2 linked regions of the Azoarcus sp. KH32C genome follow. The protein of the gene in region 1 interacts with the protein of each later gene in a pairwise test. Links are inferred from orthologs where the notes say so. Each region holds a gene or a part of one and is shown in the gene's direction. Other genes may lie near its edges.

The links.
Region 2: the proteins of AZKH_RS18495 (region 1) and mtgA interact in binary tests that used the Escherichia coli proteins (3 or more experiments, as listed by UniProt). The link is inferred for Azoarcus sp. KH32C from one-to-one orthologs.

What each region holds. Positions count from the first base shown.
Region 1 is NC_020516.1:4,141,525-4,146,309, reverse strand. What follows is about bases 1-2,999. They hold AZKH_RS18495 (penicillin-binding protein 2), read left to right. Parts: upstream 1-622; coding sequence 623-2,377; downstream 2,378-2,999. Other genes in these bases: AZKH_RS18490 (UDP-N-acetylmuramoyl-L-alanyl-D-glutamate--2,6-diaminopimelate ligase), read left to right, coding at 2,374-2,999; ftsL (cell division protein FtsL), read left to right, coding at 360-626; rsmH (16S rRNA (cytosine(1402)-N(4))-methyltransferase RsmH), read left to right, coding at 1-363. Outside these bases: more of AZKH_RS18490, read left to right, coding at 3,000-3,885; murF (UDP-N-acetylmuramoyl-tripeptide--D-alanyl-D-alanine ligase), read left to right, coding at 3,879-4,785. UniProt on the Escherichia coli protein: Essential cell division protein that catalyzes cross-linking of the peptidoglycan cell wall at the division septum. Required for localization of FtsN.
Region 2 is NC_020516.1:4,235,092-4,252,119, forward strand. What follows is about bases 12,844-15,835. They hold mtgA (monofunctional biosynthetic peptidoglycan transglycosylase), read left to right. Parts: upstream 12,844-13,989; coding sequence 13,990-14,682; downstream 14,683-15,835. Other genes in these bases: AZKH_RS18970 (energy transducer TonB), read left to right, coding at 12,844-13,157; aroE (shikimate dehydrogenase), read left to right, coding at 13,160-13,987; mgtE (magnesium transporter), read left to right, coding at 14,821-15,835. In the rest of the region: AZKH_RS18910 (thiamine pyrophosphate-dependent dehydrogenase E1 component subunit alpha), read right to left, coding at 1-189; AZKH_RS18915 (sigma-54-dependent Fis family transcriptional regulator), read left to right, coding at 605-2,644; AZKH_RS18920 (cytochrome c), read right to left, coding at 2,735-3,124; AZKH_RS18925 (PQQ-binding-like beta-propeller repeat protein), read right to left, coding at 3,251-4,912; AZKH_RS18930 (transporter), read right to left, coding at 4,943-5,818; AZKH_RS18935 (DUF2478 domain-containing protein), read left to right, coding at 6,117-6,644; AZKH_RS18940 (YkgJ family cysteine cluster protein), read left to right, coding at 6,647-6,928; AZKH_RS18945 (undecaprenyl-diphosphate phosphatase), read left to right, coding at 7,003-7,827; AZKH_RS18950 (YqiA/YcfP family alpha/beta fold hydrolase), read left to right, coding at 7,888-8,475; AZKH_RS18955 (class I SAM-dependent methyltransferase), read left to right, coding at 8,472-9,320; EamA family transporter RarD, read left to right, coding at 9,317-10,216; AZKH_RS18965 (ribonuclease catalytic domain-containing protein), read left to right, coding at 10,289-12,205; more of AZKH_RS18970, read left to right, coding at 12,219-12,843; more of mgtE, read left to right, coding at 15,836-16,263; hemL (glutamate-1-semialdehyde 2,1-aminomutase), read right to left, coding at 16,326-17,028. UniProt on the Escherichia coli protein: Peptidoglycan polymerase that catalyzes glycan chain elongation from lipid-linked precursors. May play a role in peptidoglycan assembly during cell division in collaboration with other cell division proteins.

The sequences.
Region 1 (4,785 bases):
CGCGAGCCGGGGCAGCACCCGGCGACGCGTAGCTTCCAGGCTCTACGGATTTTCATCAATCGGGAACTCGAAGAGCTGTCGCTGATCCTGCCTGAAGCCGTACGTCGCCTGAAGCCGCACGGGCGGCTCGCAGTGATCAGCTTCCATTCCCTCGAAGACCGCATCGTCAAGCGCTTCATGCGCGACGAATCGCGTCCACCCCAATTGCCGGCCCGTCTGCCGGTGCGTGCCGCCGATCTGCCGAAGCCGCGGCTCGTACTCGTGGGCAAGTCGCAGCGTCCTGGCAGCGCCGAAGTCGCGGCCAATCCTCGTGCGCGCAGTGCCGTGATGCGCGTCGCCGAACGTACGGAGGCGGCAGCATGATCCGCGTGGATGCCTTTCTCGTGGCGATCGCCGTCGCCAGCGCCCTCGGCGTGGTGGGGTCGCAGCACCAGGCCCGCAAGCTGTACACAGAGTTGGAGCGCGAACAGACGCGGATGCACGGTCTTGAAGTGGAGTGGGATCAGTTGCAGCTCGAACAGAGCACTTGGGCGGCCCATGCGCGCGTCGAAAAGATCGCCCGCGAGCGTCTGGGCATGCGCGTGCCGCCGTCCGGACAGCTTTTCTCGGTGGAGGTGGCGCAATGACCAAGCGGCGCCCGGTAACATTCAACCATAACCCCTTGCTGAAGAACGGCCTGCCCGGATGGCGGGTCCGCGTCGTGATGCTCGGCCTGATGTGCGGTTCGCTCGCACTGACCGGGCGCGCGGTCTATCTGCAAGGCGTGAACAACGACTTTTTGCAGGCCAAGGGCGAGTCGCGCTACGCGCGCGTGATCGAGGCCCCCGCCACGCGCGGACGCGTCACCGACCGCAACGGCGACATGTTGGCGGTCAGTACGCCGGTGCGCTCGATCTGGGCGATCCCGTCCGACGCGCAGCTTTCGCCGGCCGACATGCGCAGGCTCGCCGGCCTGCTCGAAATGGACGTGCAGGAGCTCGATCGCCGCCTGGGCGCGGGCCGCGAATTCGTCTATCTCAAGCGCCAGCTGTCGCCCGAACTCGCCCAGCAGATCGCCGACCTCAAGCTGCCCGGAATCCACCAGCAGCAGGAATTCCGCCGCTATTACCCCGGCGGCGAGGTAATGGCCCACGTGTTGGGCTTTACCGGCGTCGATGACAAGGGGCAGGAGGGGGTCGAACTCGCCTTCGAGAACTCGCTGGCCGGCAAGCCCGGTGTGCGCCGCGTGATCCGCGATCGCCGCGGTCAAGTGGTCGATGACGTCGAATGGGTGCGCTCGCCGCGTGACGGCGAGGATCTCGCGCTGTCGGTCGATTCGAAAATCCAGTACATCGCCTACTCCGCCCTGCGTCAGGCAATGACCACGCACAAGGCGAAGGCCGGTGCGTCGGTTGTGCTCGACGCCCGCACCGGCGAAATTCTGGCGCTGGTTAACGCCCCGACCTACAACCCGAACAACCGTACCGATCTGACCGGCGCGCAGCTGCGCAACCGCGTCTTCACCGATACCTTCGAGCCCGGCTCGACGATGAAGCCCTTCACGGTTGCGCTCGCACTCGAGCGTGGAAAAGTGCGACCCAGTAGCATGGTCGACACCGGTGCGGGGCGGATCACGATCGGCAAGGCGACGATTTCTGACTCGCACCATAACGGCATGCTGTCCGTGGCGCAGGTCATCCAGAAGTCGTCGAACGTCGGCACCGTCAAGATCGCGATGAACTTCCAGCCCGAGGAAATGTGGCGGAACTTTGACGCGCTCGGTTTCGGCAAGCCGCTGAGTCTCGGCTTCCCCGGGGAGGCCGGCGGTCGGCTGCGTCCGGCACATACATGGAAGCCGGTCGAGCAGGCGACGATGTCTTTCGGTCACGGTATCTCCGTGAGTCTCATCCAGCTCGCCCACGCGTACCTGGTTTTCGCCCGCGATGGCGAAATGGTGCCGCTGTCGTTGCGCAAGCTCGATGGCCCCCCGACCGGCGGCAAGCGGATCTTCTCGTCCGAGACCGTCCGCGAGATGCGCGCCATGCTCGAGATGGTCGTCAGTCCCGGCGGGACAGCGCCCCGCGCGCAGATTTCGGGTTACCGCGTCGCCGGCAAGACCGGGACTGCCCACAAACTCGAGGGTGGTCATTATGCGAACAAATATGTTTCATCGTTTGTCGGCATGGTGCCGGCGTCGGATCCGCGGATAATTGTGGCCGTGATGATTGATGAACCCTCCGCCGGCCAGTATTACGGCGGTACCGTTGCCGCTCCCGTCTTTGCCCAGATCGCTGAAGGCGCATTGCGCACGCTCGGCGTGCCGCCTGACGCGCCGCTGGTGCCGCTGCAACTCGCCCAGAAGGCCGGCGAGCCCCCCGCAGTGAAGGAGAGCATGTGAGCGCTGCCCAGGCCCTGAATATCCTGGAGCGCCTGCGCGAAGCAGGCGTCACCCCCGACGGCATCACCGCCGATTCCCGTCGCATCGAACCGGGCCACGTCTTTGCTGCGTGGCCGGGGTTCAAGACCGATGGTCGCAAGTACATCGACGCTGCCGTCGGCCAGGGGGCTTCCGCTGTGTTGTGGGATGACGTCGATGGCTATCGCCCGGATGCGGTCGCCGTGCCGGCAATGGCCGTCGCAGGGCTGCGGCAGCTCGGCGGCTACCTTGCCGACGCCATCTACCGGCATCCGTCGCAGAAGCTTTGGGTGGCTGGCGTCACCGGCACGAACGGAAAGACGACCGTTACTCAGTGGCTGGCGCGCGCGATCGGGCATTTCGACGAACGTTGCGGCGTCATCGGTACGCTCGGCAACGGCTTCCCGGGGCAACTCGCCAACACGATCAATACAACCCCCGACGCGCTCGAATTGCATCGCCTTCTCGCGGAATTCGTCGCGACCGACGCCCGAGCCGCGGTGATGGAGGTCTCGTCGATCGGCCTCGATCAGGAGCGCCTGAACGGCGTCGCTTTCGACGTGGCGGTCTTCACCAACCTGACGCGCGACCATCTCGATTACCACGGCAGCATGGATAGCTATGCTGCCGCGAAGGCGAAGTTGTTCGACCTTCCCGGCGTTTCCACGGCCGTGATCAACCTCGACGACAGTTTCGGCCTGGGACAGGCCCGTCGTCTCGTTGCGCAAGGCATGCCCGTCATCGGTTACACGCGCGTCGCGATCAACGCCGCGGCCGTGCCCGGTGCGCGCGTACTGCTTGCTGAGAACGTGCAGAGTTCGCCGGCCGGGCTGCGCTTCACGCTGGAGTGGGATGGCACGCGTTCCGACGTGCAGGTTCGCTTGGTCGCGCCCTTTAATGTTTCGAACCTGATGGCCGTGTCGGGGGCCTTGCTGGCGCGCGGACATGCGCTCGAAGACGTGCTGCGGGTGATTTCGCGGCTGACTCCGCCGGAAGGCCGCATGCAACTCGTCGGCGGCGTCGCGGAGCCGCTGGTGGTGGTCGACTATGCGCATTCGCCCGATGCACTGGCGAAGGTGCTGGAGTCCGTCAGCGGTACGGCGCGCGCCCGTGGCGGGCGCCTGGTCTGCGTGTTCGGCTGTGGCGGCGATCGCGATGCCGGCAAGCGTCCGATCATGGGCGAAGTCGCAGGTCAGCTTGCCGATCGCGTGATCATCACGAGCGACAATCCTCGTAGCGAAGACCCCGAGAAGATCATCGACGCGATCGTCAACGGGGCCGGTGCGAACGCCGAACGTATCGTAGATCGCGCGCAGGCGATCCGGCTCGCTGTCGATGAGGCTGCTGCGGACGACGTGATCGTGCTCGCGGGCAAGGGCCATGAACCCTATCAGGAGATCCTCGGGGTACGCATGCCATTCTCGGATGTCGAACAGGCGCGCGCCGCGCTGATGGAGTGGAACCGGAAGATGGGGCGGGGTGCATGCTGACCCTGCAGGAAGTTGCTCAGGGCCTCGACCTGCGTGCGACGGCCGAGGCGCGCTTCGACTGCGTCGGAACCGATAGCCGCCGCATCCGCGCAGGACAGCTTTTTGTCGCGTTGCGCGGCGAACGCTTCGACGGCCACGATTTCGTCGCCCTGGCGGGCGAGCAAGGCGCGGTCGCGGCACTCGTCGATGCCGCATGGGCCGCGGAGCACGGCGATGTCGAACTGCCGCTCCTGATCGCCGACGATACCCGGCTTGCGCTCGGGGCGCTGGCCGCGTTCTGGCGCCGTCGTTTCGAGATCCCGCTGATCGGCGTCACGGGGAGCAACGGCAAGACGACCGTGAAGGAAATGTGCGCCGCGATCATGCGTGCGCAGGCGCGTCTCGATGGACGCGGGCCCGGCGCCGTCCTCGCGACCTCGGGCAATTTGAACAACGACATCGGACTCCCCCTGACGCTGCTCGAACTCCGCGACGGGCATTGCGCGGCGATCATCGAGATGGGCATGAACCATCCCGGCGAGATTGCCTATCTGACCGATATCGCCCGACCGACCGTTGCCATCGTCACCAACGCGCAGCGCGCGCATCTGATGGGAATGGGTTCGCTCGTCGAAATTGCCCACGAAAAGGGGGCGATCTACGCCGGGCTGGCCGAGGACGGCGTCGCCATCGTCAATGCCGACGATCCGCACGCGGCCTACTGGAGCGATCTCAACGCCGGCCGCCGCGTGATGAGCTTTGGCATGGAGCATCCGGCCGACGTGACGGTGCGTTGCACGCAGCATGGCTTCGGCTCCTCGTTGGAGCTGGTCACCCCGCGCAATACGGTCAAGATCGAGCTTCAGGTCCCGGGCGTCCATAACGTGCGCAATGCCGCCGGTGCCGCGGCCGCGTGTCTGG
Region 2 (17,028 bases), 100 kb from region 1 along the record:
GATGTAGTCGGCGCCGGTCAGATGCATGCACACGCCGGTCGCGGAGGCTTCCTCGCCGGCGTACAGATGCACGAAGCCCGGAATCTCGCCGGTCGCAAAGTCGGTATGCACGCGCTCCTCGAACTCGCGGATCGTGCGCATGATCCGGTAAGCCTTGAGCAGGCTCTCGCGGTTCAGTGTCTCGCTCATCATTGCTCCTCACTATGGTTGAAAGGTTTCGAGTCCCGCGGCACCTGCGCCGCCCGCCGACCGCCCCCGGAGGCGGACGCCGCATGCCGCGGACCTGGGCTTCCTTCCGCACGGCGCGTGCCAGCGGCGAGCCGACACGCCTCGTCGCCCGCTCGACAACCTGCACAAGCAACTGAAAAGATTGAAAAAAAAATGACGCCAGACGGCGTCGATTCCGCGCAAATGCCCCCGAACTGGCCGATTTAGACGTGCCCGCTGAGACACCCGGCCCGCGAATCCCGCGACAGCCGTCTCAGCCGAGTGAGACACCTGTCCGCATTGATTTCCCCACTGGCCGGGAATACGCTGAAAGCACAGGAAAAAGCACTTCTATCCAATACATCCGGCGCGGGACGCCGGAGACGAGAGGAAGGCAATGAGGAGACCTCAGGAGATCGTCCAGCACGTCGGACGCGTGATCGACGTCGTCGAACGCGGCCTGCCGCTCGGACGCGACAGTACTTTCGAGCGCCTCGCGCGCTCATGGCGGCGATCGCTCAGCACCCATCAGATCGATCCGGCGCTTGCGACCACGCCGCGCGTCGTCACTGCGCAGGAGCTGCGCGAACACCGCGACCGCATCGACGCCTTCATGCGCATCGCCCGCGAGGGCATGGACCGCCTGCACGCGCAGCTGCGGCCCGTGAACTACTGCGTGCTGCTGACCGACGCCGATGGCGTGACGGTGGACTTCCGCACCGTCCCGGAACTCGACCGCGAGTTCAAGGCGGAAGGCTTTCGCGTCGGCACCTGCTGGTCCGAAGCGCTCGAAGGCACTTGCGGCGTCGGCACGGCGCTGATCGATGGCCAGCCGATGCTCGTCCATCGCGACGAGCATTTCCGCTCGCACAACATCGCCTTCAGCTGCAGCTCGGTACCGATCTTCGGCTCCGACGACCATCCGATCGCGGTACTCGACGCGACGGCACTCCATGCACCCGCGCAGCGCGAAAGCCAGCAACTCGTCTATCGCCTCGTGCTCGACCGCGCGCAGCAGATCGAGAACGCCTTCGCGTGGTACAACCTGCGCCCCTACTGGGTGCTGCAGCTCGGGCGGCTCGCGGAATACCTCAGCGTGCAGACCGACTACCTCGTCGCCTTCGACGACAGCGGCCGCATCGTCGGCGGCAACCGCCGCGCGCGGCTCGAACTGCTCGACGGCGACGGCGCCGCGCCGCCGGCCTTCATTCACGACCTCTTCGACTGCAGCACCAACGAGATCCTCGCCGCCGCGCACGCCCAGCCCGGCCAGGCCTTCCCGCTGCGCCTCACGGCAAACGGCGAACGCCTCTTCGCAATCCTGCGCGCTCCGGCGCCGCGCTCGCGCAGCGGGCTCGCGCTGCCGCAAGCCGCGTGTGAATCGGCCGAAGACAGCGCCTGCATCAACATCCCCGGCTTCTCGCACCTCGCCCTCGACGACGCGCGCCTGCGCGGCAACGTCGAACGCGCGCTGAAGGTCGCCAACCGCGACATCCCGGTGATGCTGCTCGGCGAGACCGGCACCGGCAAGGAAGCTTTTGCGCGCGCGATCCACGACTACAGCGAGCGCCGCAACAAGCCTTTCGTCGCGCTCAACTGCGCGGCGATCCCCGAGACGCTGATCGAGAGCGAGCTCTTTGGCTACCGCGACGGCGCCTTCACCGGCGCGCGCAGCAAGGGCGTGCGCGGCAAGATCCTCCAGTCGGACGGCGGCACGCTCTTCCTCGACGAGATCGGCGATATGCCGCTGCAACTGCAAAGTCGCCTTCTGCGTGTACTCGCCGAAGGCGAGGTTCTGCCGCTCGGCGCCGAGTCCCCGATCCCGGTGCGCCTGCACGTCGTCTGCGCGACCCACCAGGACCTGCCCGATCTCGTGCAGCAGGGCCGCTTCCGCGAAGACCTCTATTACCGTCTCAACGGCGCGGTCTTCCTGCTGCCGCCGCTGCGCGAACGCGAGGACATCCGCAGCGTGATCGACAAGGTGCTGCGCGAGGAAGCCGCCGCGATGGACCGGCCGACGCTACGCCTCGCCCCCGCGACGCTCGACGCGCTGGCCCGCCACGACTGGCCCGGCAACATCCGCCAGCTCCGCCACGCGATGCGTTACGCCTGCGCCATCGCCGACGGCGACGCGGTCGAACTCGAACACCTACCGCCCGACCTCTTCCGCGCACGGATCGCTCACGCAGCAGCACCGCGCAGCGATGCCTTCGACGACGCCCCGCCGCCGCGCCTTCCCTCGCCCGCCGACGCCCCCCGCCGCCCGCTATCGAACGCGGACGCCGAACTGCGCGCCCAGATGCTCGCCGCCCTGCGCCGGCACCACTGGCAGGTCACGGTCACCGCGCGCGAACTGGGCATGTCGCGCGCCACCTTCTATCGCAAGATGGCGCGGCTGCAGATCATCAGCCCGAACCGGAGGGAGTTCGATGCGTGAAGGCGCTTGCCGCTTTCCATAAGATCGCGGTCTGCGCCCTATTTGACGGCGGATGGCACGCCCCGTCCTTGATGGGCCTATATTCGGATGCTACTGCGTCCCCAGATACTGCAAGTACGCCACCAACTCCCAAATCTGCTCCGCACTGAACGCTGCCCCCCACGGCGGCATCACGTCCGCGCCTACGCGGCCCTTCGTGATCGTCTCGAACATCACCTGTATCGGCAGATCCTTGCGCCCCTTGAAGTCCGGCGCCCGTCCTCCGACCCCCTCGAAGCCATGGCAGTAGCCCGCGCAAGTCTTGTTGAAGCGCTTGCGCCCCGCCTCGATGCGCGCCGGATCGGCGAGATCGAAGGGCGCGGCAACCTGCCCACCCGGCGCCTCGACATCGCGCGCCGCATCGGGCGCCGGCGGTCCGACCGCGGCGCAGTTGAAGGACAGCCCTACGAGGAGGCTCAGTAAAAGGGAACGCGCAGACATGATCGATTCATCCATGGCAAAGCGAAGGCAGAAAAAACGGGGCGGCGATGCATTGCCGCCCCGCGAACGAGAGCGGGAGCCAAGACCCGCCCAAGGAGGAAGAAGGAAAGATGAAAGGGGACGCGCTCAATCCACCGTGAAGGCGATCAGCGCAGCGCCGCCCGGCAGATCCTTGATCCGCGGGTAGGCCCCGGCGAGGAAGCCCGGCGCGTGCGAACCGAGGCCCGTCGGCACGACGATGTACTGGCGCCCCCCCGCGGCGTAGCTCACCGGCCCGCCGCGCAGCCCGGAACCGGCGCTGAAGCGCCACAGCTCCTTGCCGTTGTCGGCGTCATAGGCGTAGATGCGGCCTTCCATGTCGCCGGTGAACACCAGCCCGCCGGCCGTCGTCAACACACTCGAGAGCGGCGGCATGTCGTAGCGGATGCTCCATTTGACCTTGCCGGTCAGCGGATCGCGCGCATCGAGCCGGCCATGCGGCTTGTCGGCGGGCGGCGGCACGAGCTTGATCTCGTCGATGCCGAGCGACAGCGACGAAATCGCCGTCAGGTTCGACGGGTCGTCCCGCCCCGCGACCACCTCGTTGCACACCTCCATCGCATGCGAGTACCACAGACCGGTCTGCGGGTTGTAGGCGCCGTGGTTCCAGCTGCGCGCGCCGAGAAGATTCGGACAGAAGAGCTTCTTCTTGCCTTCTTCCGGATACACCGGCTCGATCAGCCGCCCGGTCTTCGGATCGATGCCCTTCACCCAATTCACGTTCTGCGCGAACTGCCACACGTTCTCGAGCTTGCCGTCGTCCTTGTCCATCACGAACACGAAGCCGCTCTTGTTCAGATGCACGATCACGTCCTTGCCATCCGCGCCCTTCACCATCAGCGCCTCGTAGGCCGAGTCGAAGTCCCACGAGTCGTGTGGGATCTCCTGCCGCGCCCATTTCAGCTTGCCGGTCCTCGGGTCGAGCGCGAGCAGGCTCGCCGTGTACTTGTTGTCGCCCTTGCGGTCGGCGTTGAAGTAGTCGGGCGCCGCGTTCGAGGTGCCGATGTAGATCGTGTCGGTACGCGGGTCAAAGGTGCCCGGCATCCACGCGCTGCCGCCGCCGCGCTTGCGGCTGTCGCCCGGCCAGCTCTCGGGATCGTCGCGCAGGATGTCGAAGGTCCACGCCGGCTTGCCGGTGTCGGCATTGACCGCGTAGATCTTGCCGCTGATCGGCTGGTCGCCTCCCGTCGTGCCACCGAACAGCACATCGCCCGCGAGCTGCGGCGGGGCCGAGAAGAGCGCGCCGTACTGCGATTTCTGGTCCGTGAGCTGCGTCGCCCACAGCTCCTTGCCGGTCTTCTGGTCGAGCGCGACGAAGCGCCCGTCGAGCGTCCCGAGGAAGACCTTGCCGCGCCCGACCGTCACGCCGCGGCTCGCCGAGGCGTAGAAGGCCTGCTTCGAAAGCGGATCGAGCTTCGGCTCGTAGTGCCACAGCGTCCGCCCCGTCGCCGCATCGACCGCCCACACGTTGTTGTTCGCGGAGACGTAGTACAGGACGCCGTCAATCACGATCGGCGTCGCCTGGATGCCATGCGTGATGTTGCCAGGCTGGTGGATCCACGCGACCTTGAGCCGCCCGACGTTGTCGCGATTGATCGCAGTGAGCGGGCTGAAGCGCCACGCGTTGAAGCTGCGGTGGTACTGCGGCCAGTTGTCCGGATCGTCGAAACCGGGACCGCCCGCGCCCCATGCACTCCCCGACAGCGCCCCTGCACAGGCAAGCGCGACGATCATCTTCTTTGTGTTCATGCTGTTCTCCTCCGGAATCCGGATGCGCGCTTACCAGACGTAGGCGTATTTGAGGTTGAGGCTGTCGGTCGCACCATGGCTTTCGCCGTCGATGCCGCGCGAATAGCGCACGGTCAGCGACTGGTTGCCGTAGTACTTGAACATCACGCCGATACCGGCGGTCGTCTCGTGCCCCTCGGCTACCTTCGCGCCGGTCGCGCGGTTCTTCCAGCCCTCCTGCCGCTCGTAATCGAGCGCAATGAACGGCTCCACCACATCGTTCAACTGGTAGCCGACGCGGTGATTGGTGTGGAAGAGCGTCCCCGGCGTCGCGTCGGCCGCCGTCGATTCGCCGAAAAACACGAAGCCCGCGTCCGCCGTGTAGGTGAGCTTGCCGAGCTGCACGTCCCAGAACAGGCTCGACAGGTTCTTCCACACGTCGCCGCCGCCGATGTCCTTGTCGCCGACCGGCAGCTGCATGAAGGACTGGAAGCCCAAGGTCGAGTTGGGGGTCGGCTTGTACCACAGCGCGAGCCCCGTGATCGGATCGCCGATCCCGCTCGCCGAAGTCCGCGTATCCGAATTCCGCACGCCGACCTCGGGCACGATGACCTCGTAGGCGAGGCCCATCTTCGGGTTCGATTCCGGCGTCCAGAAATGCACGTACTTCGACAGGCCGACGATTGTGCGCGTCGCCGACGTGCGCCGCCGGTCGCCATCGGCGTCCCACAGGCGATTGCCGTCCTGGAAGGTCGCGTACTGCACGAACACGTTGAAGGGCTTGAAATCGACCGGCAGGTCGTACTCGTGCGGACCGATCACGTCCAGCGTGACCTGGGCCCGGGCCGATGTCGCGGCCCCAAGACCGCCGGCCAGTGCCGCAATCGCCAGCAAAGTGCCGACGCGGCAGGGCTTCTCCTCTTGCATGAATGTCTCCTTTGGTTTTTTGGCGTGGTATCGCGAGGCGGTCGGGCTATTCTCGCGAGCGCTCCGCCGCCTCATCCCCGGATTCGCGAAACCCGTGCCAGGAGACTGTTTTATTTCAAATCAACCACTTAAAGAATCGAGCAACCATGAGACGCGAGACAGGCGTCTCCCCCGCACTGAGACGGCCGCGACACCTGTCTCAGCAGCGCGCGGACAGTCGCGACAATTCGGCCCGCCCCGCTTCGCGCCGACGGCGCGCGGTGCGACAATCGCCGGATTGCCCGCAACCGCCACCGCCATGACTACCGAACCGCGCCTGCCGATCGCCGCCATCGTCTATCGCCCCACCGACCACATCGAACCGGTGCTGGAGCAAGCCGCGCAACGGCTCGCCGAACGGGGCGTGCGCCTCGGCGGCATCCTGCAGCACGACCTGCCGACCTGCATCGAGGATCCTTGCGGCATGGAACTCGAGGATCTCGCGAGCGGCGAGCGCTTCGCGCTGTCGCAGGAGCTCGGCAGCGGCTCCGAAGCCTGCCGGCTCGACCCCAATGCGCTCGCGCACGCGGCCGTCGCGATACGGCGCGCGCTGGAAAGCGGCGTCGAGCTCGTCTTCGTGAACAAGTTCGGCGCGCAGGAAGCATCCGGCTCGGGCCTGCGCAGCGAAATGGCGATGGCGGTCAGCTCCGGCACCCCCGTGATCACCGCCGTCGGCGAACGCTTCCTCGACGCCTGGCGGGACTTCACCGGCGACGCCGGCACCTTGCTCGAAGCGCGCGCCGAAGACATCGTCGCGTGGTGGGACGCGCTTTCGCGATCCGCCTGACGATGGAGTGTCGTCCCGCCTGCGCCGCGTGCTGCATCGCACCGTCGATCTCCAGCCCGATTCCCGGCATGGAAGCCGGCAAGCCTGCCGGCGTGCGCTGCGTGCAGCTCGACGACGCCGACCGCTGCCGTCTCTTCGGCGACCCGCGCCGGCCTGCCGTCTGCGGCAGTCTCAGCCCCAGCCCGCAGATGTGCGGCGCTCACCGCGAGGCGGCGATCCTCTGGCTTGCGGAACTCGAAGTGATGACCGCGCCCGCCCCCATGCAGGTTTCAAAGCGCAACTGAATGCAATTTAATTTTCGGGCGGTGGTGCGCGCGTATCATGCCGGGTTTCGCCCGACTACCCACACTCCCGATCCATGGACCTTCCCCAATACCTCGTCGCGCTGATCCTCGGCATCATCGAAGGCCTCACCGAGTTCCTGCCGGTCTCATCGACCGGCCACCTGATCATCTTCGGCGACCTGCTCAACTTCAACGACGAAGTCGGCAAGGTGTTCGAGATCGTCATCCAGTTCGGCGCAATCCTCGCCGTGTGCTGGGACTACCGCCAGCGCCTCACTGACGTCGCCCTCGGCATCACACGCTACGCCAGCGCCCGCCGCTTCGTCACGCTGCTCTTCGTCGGCTTCCTTCCCGCGGCGGTGCTCGGCCTGCTCTTCCATTCGAAGATCAAGGCCCTGCTCTTCAACCCGCTGACCGTCGCGACCGCCCTCATTGTCGGCGGCCTCGTGATCCTCTACCTCGAAAAGCGCAACCATCGTCCGCGCATCCACGCCATCGACGACATGCGCTGGACCGACGCCCTCAAAGTCGGCTTCGCCCAGGCGCTGGCGATGATCCCCGGCACCTCGCGCTCGGGCGCGACGATCATGGGCGGCCTGATCTTCGGCCTGTCGCGCAAGACCGCCGCCGAATTCTCGTTCTTCCTCGCGATCCCGACGATGTTCGCGGCGACGGTCCTCGACCTCTACAAGAACCGCGCGCTCCTTCACTTGCACGATTTCCCGATGTTCGCGATCGGCTTCGTCGCCGCCTTCCTCTCGGCGATGTGGGCGGTGCGCGGCTTCATCCGCTTCGTGTCGAACCACACCTTCATCGCCTTCGCGTGGTACCGCATCGCGTTCGGCCTCTTCGTGCTCGCGACCTGGTACTTCGGCTGGGTGCAGTGGACCGCAGCCTGATGATCGAGGACGAAGCCGCGGTTACACTCATGGCTTCGTCCCGACTTTCCGTTTGATGCGATGATCATCTATCTGCACGGATTCCGTTCTGCGCCGGCCTCGATCAAGGCGCAGGCGATGCTTCGCCACATGACCGAGCGCGGGCTCGCGCACGAATTCTGGTGCGAACAACTCCCGGTCGGCCCGAAAGACGCGATCGCGCTGATCGAAGCCCAGATCGCCCGCTGTCGCGCCACGCGTCCCGAACTGGCCCCGACCCTCGTCGGCAGCTCGCTCGGCGGCTACTACGCGACCCACCTCGCCGAAAAGCACGACCTCAAGGCCGTGCTCGTGAACCCCGCGGTCGTCGCCCCGCTGTCGCTCGAAGCCTACGTCGGCGAGCAGACCAACCTCTACACCGGCGAGACCTTCCAGTTCACGCACGACTACATCGTAGAGCTGCGCGCGATGGACGTCGCGACGATCACGCGCCCCGAAAAGTACTGGTTGCTCGTCGAGACCGGCGACGAAGTGCTCGACTACCGCGACGCGGTGACGAAGTACGCCGGCGCCCGCCAGACCGTCCTGGAAGGCGGCGACCACGGCTTCTCGCGCTGGACCGACTACCTCGACGAGATCCTCGCCTTCGCCGGGATCGCCGCCCGATGAGCGCCCCCGCCGGCTTCGACGCACAGCGCTTCAAGGCGCAGGAACGGGCAGGCTTCAACCGCATCGCCGCGCGCTACGCCGAAGGCGCCCACCTGCGCGCCGACCTCGCCGTCGCACTCATCGAAGCGGCCGAGCTCGCCCCCGGCCAGCACGTGCTGGACCTCGCGAGCGGCCCGGGCCTCCTCGCCCGCGAGGCCGCTGCACGCGTCGTCCCCAACGGCTGGGTGCTCGCGAGCGACATTGCCGAAGGCATGCTCGCCGAAGGCGCACGGCGTGCCGCAACCGAAGGCCGCACGTCGCTCACCTTCGCCGCCGCCGACGCCGAACACCTGTGCCTACCCGACGCCAGCATCGACCGCGTGCTCGCCGGGCTCGCGCTCTTCATGTTCCCGCAGCCCGAGCGGGCGCTCGCCGAGATGCACCGCGTGCTGCGCCCCGGCGGCCGCGTCGCGCTCTCCGTATGGGGCCCGCGCGAGGCGGTCCCGCTGATCTCGCGCGCCCAGGACTGCATCGCCCGCCTGCTTCCGCCGCCGAAAGTCGCGCGCCCGTCGGTATTCCGCTTCGGCGACGCCACGACGCTCACCGCGGCGCTGACCGCCGCCGGTTTCTCCGGCGTCCGCATCGCCCCCTGCTCCTTCGCCTGCCACTTCGCGACGGCCGACGCCTACTGGCAAGCCTTCCTCGACCTCGCCGGCGGCGCGGCCGAAGCACTCTCGCGTCTTCCCGAAGACACCCAGCGCACCCTGCGCGCAGCGGTCGCAGCCGATCTCGAAGCCCACCGCAGCCCCGACGGCAGCGGCTACACCGTCGACGCCCTCGCCCTGGTCGCCAGCGCCACCGCATGACTGCTGCTGCAATCGACGTGCACGCCCGCCGCCAGGGCGTCATCGCCACCCTCATCGCCTTCACCACCTGGGGCCTCGCGCCGATCTACTTCAAGGCCGTCGGCAGCGTGCCGCCGACCGAGATCGTCGCGCACCGCGTGCTGTGGTCGGTCGTCTTCCTGTTTGCGCTGCTCGCCTTCTGGCGTGGCTTCGACGGCCTGCGACGCCTCCTCGCGCAGCCGCGGCTCGTCGGCCTGCTCGCCGTCGCATCGACGCTCACCGGCAGCAACTGGCTCGTCTTCGTGTGGGCGATCTCGGCGAACCGCTTGGTCGAAGCGAGCCTCGGCTACTTCATCAACCCGCTCGTCAGCATCCTGCTCGGACGCTTCTTCCTCGGCGAACGCCTGCGCCCGTTGCAACGCGTCGCCGTCGCGATCGCATTTGCCGGCGTCGCCTGGCGCGTGTGGCAGGTCGGCACGCTGCCGTGGATCGCACTCTTCCTCGCGCTGACTTTCGGCTTCTACGGCCTGCTGCGCAAACGCGCGCCGATCGACGCGATCAATGGCCTCTTCGTCGAAACCCTCGTCACCGCGCCGATCGCGATCGGCTGGCTCGGATGGCTCGCAATGCAGGGCGATCTGCACTTCGGCCAAGGCACGCTCACCGACGCACTGCTCCCGCTCGCCGGCGTGCTGACCGCAGTGCCGCTGATGCTCTTCGCCGTCGGCGCCAAGCGCCTGCCGCTATCGACGGTCGGCTTCCTGCAATATCTCGCGCCCAGCCTCAATTTCCTGCTCGCGGTCTTCGTCTTCCGCGAACCCTTCGACGCCGGCCAACTCGTCGGCTTCGCATTGATCTGGACGGCCCTCGCGGTCTATTCGGTCGACATGTTGCGCACGACCCGCAGCACTGCCTAACTTGCGCCCCCCGCTCCGCCCGACAGCCGAATCCTTTAAACTGTCGGGCTTGCTCAAGTATGGCGGTTGCTGATGTTCGTGCTGTTCGAAGAGAGTGGGGCCTTCAAGGCCGGGACCATTCTCGCTGATAACGATTCCTCCCTGCAGGTCGAGACCTCTCACGGCAAGCGCGTGAAGCTCAAGTCGAGCCACGTGCTGATGCGTTTCCGCGAGCCCTCGCCCGCCGACCTGCTCTCGCGTGCCGAAGCGGATGCGGAGGAACTCGACACCGCCTTCCTGTGGGAAGTCTGCGGCGACGACGAATTCGCTTTCGACGACTTCGCCGCCGACTATCACGGCCACTCGCCGAACGCCGTCGAATCCGCCGCGATCCTGCTGCGCCTGCACTCGGCGCCGACCTACTTCCACCGCAAGGGCCGCGGCCGTTTCCGCAAGGCCCCCACCGAGATCCTGCAAGCCGCGCTCGCCGGCCTCGAGAAGAAGCGCCAGCAGACCGAAGCGATCGAGCGCCTGCGCGCCGAACTCGTCGAAGGGCGCCTGCCCGCCGAGATCGCCGGCATGCTGCCGCAACTGCTGTATCGCCCGGACCGCAACCGCATCGAAACGAAAGCCTTCGAAGCCGCCTGCGTCGACACCGGCCTCTCCGCGCCGCGGCTGCTGTTGAAATGCGGCGCGCTCGCGTCGAGCTACGACTTCCACTACAACCGCTTCCTCTTCGAATACTTCGAAGAAGGCACCGCCTTCCCGGCTTTCGCAGCCCCGGTCGATCCGGCCGATCTCCCGCGCGCCGACGTCGCCGCGTTCTCGATCGACGACGCCACCACCACCGAGATCGACGATGCCTTCTCCGTCACGCCGCGCGAAGGCGGCGGCTGGCGCATCGGCATCCACATCGCCGCGCCCGCGCTCGGCTTCGGCCGCGGCTCCGACCTCGACGCGATCGCGCGCCGCAGGCTCTCGACCGTCTACATGCCGGGCAACAAGATCACGATGATGCCCGACGCCGCGGTCGAGACCTTCACGCTCGCCGCCGGCCGCGAATGCCCCGCGCTGTCGCTCTACCTCGACGTCACGCCCGCGCTCGCGATCCAGCGCCACGAAACCCGCATCGACCGCGTGCCCATCGTCGCCAACCTGCGGCACCACGACCTCGAACCCGTCTTCAACGAGCAGACCCTGCACGACCACGGCGAGAGTCCCGACTTCCAATGGAAGCGCGAGCTCACGCTGCTATGGGATCTCGCCAGCATCCTCGAAGCCGGCCGCGGCAAAGCCGAGAACAGTCCCAACCAGGTCGACTACAGCTTCTACGTCGACTGGCAGAAGGACACCGCCGACGGCGCCGGCTATGTGACGATCAGCCAGCGCCGCCGCGGCTCGCCGCTCGACAAGCTGGTCGCCGAGATGATGATCCTGGCCAACTCGACCTGGGGCAAGCTCCTCGACGAGGCTGAGGTGCCCGGCCTGTACCGCGTGCAAAGCGGCGGCAAGGTGCGCATGTCGACCACTGCCGGCCCGCATGACGGCCTCGGCGTCGATTGCTACGCTTGGTCCAGCTCGCCGCTGCGCCGCTACGTCGACCTCGTCAACCAATGGCAGCTCATCTCGGTGCTGCGCGAGGAGGCGCCCGCCTTCGCACCGAAGTCCGCCGAACTGATGGCGGCGCTCCGCGACTTCGACGTCACTTACGCCGCCTACGCCGACTTCCAGCGCCAGATGGAACGCTACTGGTGCCTGCGCTGGCTGCGCCAGCACCCCGAGGGCACGACCTTCGACGGCAAGGTGCTGCGCGACAACCTCGTGCGGCTGGACTCCATTCCGCTGATGATCAAGGTCCCGTCGCTGCCGGTGCTGCTGCCCGCGACCCGCGTGCGCGTCAGCATCGAATCGAGCGACCTGCTCGACGTCGACATCCACGCCCGCTACGTCGCGACGCTGGCCGAACCCGATCCCGCCGAGGCGACGGATTCGATGTTCGAAGGCAACTGATCCTACGGCACGCATGACGGGCAAGCCTTCCCGCGCCTCGCATCAGTCTCGGCGCCCGCAGACGGCAGCGGCCGCGGGCCTGCGCCCGGTCGGGCTGAGGCTACACGACGACCGACGCCTCGCGATCGCCTTCGCGATCTCGCTGCTGGTGCACGGCCTGGCGATGACGATCGGCTTCGTCATGCCCGATCGCGAGAAGCCCCGCGAACGCGACCGCGGGCTCGAAGTCGTCCTGGTCAACGCCCGCCACACCCGCGCCCCGCAAAAGCCGGACGTGCTCGCGCAGACCCACCTCGACGGCGGCGGCAACAGCGAGCAGAACGCCCGTCCCAAGTCGCCGCTCCCGCCGCAGGATGCCCGCCGCGAAGGCGACGCGCTCATCGATGCCCGCAAGCGCACGACCGATGTCGAAGCGAGCCGCAGCCGCGTGCTCACCGCGGAGAAATCGACCGAGAAGACACCGCCCGCTCCCGTCCAGCAGAGCGACCAGTCCGCTCCTCAGGTCCAGCCCTCCGGCCTCGATCTCCTCAACAGCGTCTCGGCCGTCGCGCGCATGGAAGCCGAGATCGACCGCTCCCTCGACGAGCTCGCCAAGCGCCCGCGCAAGAAATTCATCGGCGCGCGTGCGCAGGAGTACCGCTTCGCGCAGTATCTCGAGGACTGGCGGCAGAAGATCGAACGCATCGGCACACTGAATTACCCGGACGCCGCACGCGGGCGCATCTACGGCAGCCTGCTGCTCTACGTCGCAATCCGCGCCGACGGCACGGTCGAGAAGGCCGAGATCCAGCGCTCGTCGGGCGAAAAAATCCTCGACGAGGCAGCGCTGCGCATCGTCCGTCTTGCCGGCACCTTCGCGCCGTTCCCCGAGGACATCCGGCGCGACTACGACGTAATCGAATTCGTCCGCACCTGGACCTTCACCAACGCCAACAGCCTCACCGCCAAGTGACCATGGACCGCTACGCCGTCATCGGAAACCCGATCTCCCACAGCAAATCCCCGGCGATCCATGCCCGCTTCGCGGCGCAGACCGGCCAAGAGCTCACGTACGAGGCGCTGCTCGGCCCACTCGACGGCTTCGCGGGCGCGGTGCGCGCCTTCCGCGACGCGGGCGGACGCGGCATGAACGTCACGGTCCCCTTCAAGCTCGAAGCCTTCGCGCTGGCCGAGCGCCACTCGGCCCGCGCACTCGCCGCCGGCGCCGTGAATACCCTCGCCTTCGACGCCGAGGGCATCTTCGGCGACAACACCGACGGCGCCGGACTCGTGCGCGACCTGACCCACAACCTCGGCTGCGCACTCGCCGGCCGCCGCATCCTGCTGCTCGGCGCGGGCGGCGCCGCCCGCGGCACGCTGCTGCCGCTCCTCGGCACCCAGCCCGCGTCGCTCACGCTCGCCAACCGCACCGTCGCGCGCGCCGAAGCCCTCGTCGCCGACTTCGCCGAACGCGACGCCTCCGTCCCGCTCGACGCCTGCGGCTTCGCCGACCTCGCCGGGCGCCAGTTCGACGTCGTGATCAACGCGACCGCCGCGAGCCTCGCCGACGAAGCCCCGCCGCTGCCCGCCGGCCTCTACGCCGCGGGCGCGCTCGCCTACGACATGATGTACGGCCGCGGCGACACGCCCTTCCTCGCCGCCGCCCGCCGCGACGGCGCCGCGCGTCTTGCCGACGGCCTTGGCATGCTCGTCGAACAGGCCGCCGAGAGCTTCCAGCTATGGCGCGGTGTACGCCCCGACACGGCGCCGGTGCTCGCCGCGCTGCGCGCCCAGATCGGCTGACGATGAAGACTGCGCTGCGAGGCCTCGGCTGGGCCCTCGCCGCGATCGCGGCGCTGGTCATCCTCTACGAGCTGTGGATCTTCCTGCTGGTGCTGTGGTGGAGCCACTTCAACCCCGCCAGCACCAGCTTCATGCGCATCCGCCTCGAAGAGCTGCAGGAAAAGCGCCCCAACGCCGAACTGCGCCACGAATGGGTACCCTACGAACGCATCTCGATCCAGCTCAAGCGCGCCGTCATCGCCGCCGAGGACGACCGCTTCATCGAGCACGAAGGCTTCGACTGGGAAGGCATCCAGCGCGCGATCGAAAAGAACCAGCGCAAGGGCCGGGCGGTCGCCGGCGGCTCGACGATCAGCCAGCAGCTCGCCAAGAACCTCTTCCTGTCGCCGTCGCGCAGCTACTTGCGCAAGGGCGAGGAGGCGCTGATCACCGTCATGATCGAAGCGGTCTGGAGCAAGCGGCGCATCCTCGAGGTCTATCTCAACGTCGTCGAATGGGGCACCGGCATCTTCGGCTGCGAAGCCGCCGCGCAACGCTACTACGGCGTATCGGCGAGCCGGCTCGGCGCGGAACAGGCTGCGCGCCTCGCGGTGATGCTGCCGAACCCCCGAAAATACGAGAAACAGTTCGGCTCCCGCCTCGCCGCCCATGCCGAACGCATCCGCGAACGGATGGTCTACTCGCAGGTCCCCTGACGCCTTTGCGGCGCACTGTTTAGCCGTCGCACCGCATTGCAACAAATTGGCGTTTCCAGGGGTCGCAAGCCGGCCGCGAAGCCCGTAGAATTCGCGCCTTACGCCAGTTTCCACCCCCAATAAAAACCGGAGGCGCCGATGAGCGAGCAAGACGAACGCCACCCGGACGATGTCCAGCAGCACCTGCGCGAAGTGCAGGAACTGCTGTCGCGCCACAGGGTGGTGGAAGACCTCGTTCATCGGCAGGAAATGCCCCACCACGAACTGGTGGAGGACCTCGTCCACAAGCAGCACGTCGCCGAACTGCAGGCCCGCCTCGACGCCCTGCACCCGGCCGACATCGCGTACATCCTCGAGGCGCTGCCGCTCGCCGACCGCCTCTTCGTCTGGGACCTCGTCAAGGCCGACCGCGACGGCGACATCCTGCTCGAAGTGTCCGACGCGGTGCGCGAGTCGCTCATCGAGACGATGCGGCCCGACGAGCTCAAGGCCGCCGCCGAGACCCTCGACACCGACGAACTCGCCGACCTCGCACCCGACCTGCCGCCCGAGGTCATGCAGGACGTGTTCCAGTCGCTCGACAGCGAGGAACGCGAACAGCTGCGCGCAGCGATGTCCTACCCCGAGGATTCGGTCGGCGCGCTGATGGACTTCGACATGGTCACCGTCCGCGAGGACGTGACGCTCGAAGTCGTGCTGCGCTACCTGCGCCGCTTCGACGAGTTGCCGGACCACACCGACAAGCTCTTCGTCGTCGACCGCGAAGACCACCTGAAGGGCATCCTGACCCTCGAATCGCTGCTGATCAACGATCCGGATGCCAACGTCGTCGACGTCATGCACAAGGAAAACGTCATCAGCTTCGAGCCCGAGGACGAAGCCGACGACGCAGCCCAGGCGTTCGAGCGCTACGATCTCGTCTCGGCGCCGGTGATCGATTCGGAAAGGCGCGTCATCGGGCGCCTCACGGTCGCCGACGCCGTCGACTACATCCGCGAGGAATCCGAACACGAGATCCTCAGCAACGCCGGTCTGCGCGAAGAGGAAGACATCTTCGCGTCGGTGATGGACTCCGTGAAGAACCGCTGGGCGTGGCTCGCGATCAACCTCGTCACCGCCTTCATCGCCTCGCGCGTCATCGGTCTCTTCGAAGGCTCGATCGAGAAGCTCGTCGCGCTCGCCGCGCTGATGCCGATCGTCGCCGGCATCGGCGGCAACTCGGGCAACCAGACCATCACGATGATCGTGCGCGCGATCGCGATGGGCCAGGTCGAGCCCGGCGCGATGCAGCGCCTGATGCGCAAGGAGCTCAAGGTCTCGCTGATCAACGGCCTGTTCTGGGGCGGCATCATCGGCGTGTTGTCGTGGTGGCTCTACCACAGCGTCTCGCTGGGCCTCGTGATGACCGCCGCGATGACGCTCAACCTGCTGCTCGCCGCCTCGGCCGGCGTGGTGATCCCAATGATGCGCTTCCGCCTCGGCAAGGACCCTGCGCTCGGCAGCTCGGTGATGATCACCGGCCTCACCGACTCGGGCGGTTTCTTCATCTTCCTCGGACTCGCGACGCTGTTCCTGCTCTGAGCGGATATACCGTCGAAAAAAAGGGGCGCCGCGGCGCCCCTTCTCGTTCGTACCAGTCCGAATCAGAGCCTTGCGAACACTCGGCGCGCCGCCTCGACGGTCGCCGCGACGTCCGCCTCGGTGTGCGCCACCGACAGGAAGCCCGCCTCGAAGGCCGACGGCGCGAAGAAGTGGCCTTCGTCCAGCATCGCGTGGAAGAAGCGGTTGAAGGTGTCGCGATCCGACGCCATCACTTCCGCGAACGAACGCGGCACGGCGGCGCTGAAATACAGGCCGAACATGCCGCCGATCGAATCCGCGCAGAAGGTCACGCCGGCTGCACGCGCAGCCTCGTTGAGCCCGTCCGCGAGCTGCTTCGTGCGCGCCGCGAGCGTGTCGTAGAAACCCGCCTCGCGGATCAGCTTCAGCGACGCAATCCCCGCCGCGACCGCGACCGGGCTGCCCGACAGCGTGCCCGCCTGGTACACCGGGCCGAGCGGCGCGATCTGCTGCATGATGTCGCGGCGGCCGCCGAAGGCGCCGACCGGCATGCCGCCACCGATCACCTTGCCGAGCGTCGTCAGGTCCGGCGTGATGTTGTAGAGGCCCTGCACCCCTTGCGGGCCGACGCGGAAGCCGGTCATCACCTCGTCGAAGATCAGCACGACGCCATACTGCGTGCACAGCGCGCGCAGCCCTTCGAGGAAGCCCGGCTGCGGCTTGATCAGGTTCATGTTCCCGGCGACCGCCTCGACGATCACCGCCGCGATCTCGTTGCCGCGCGCC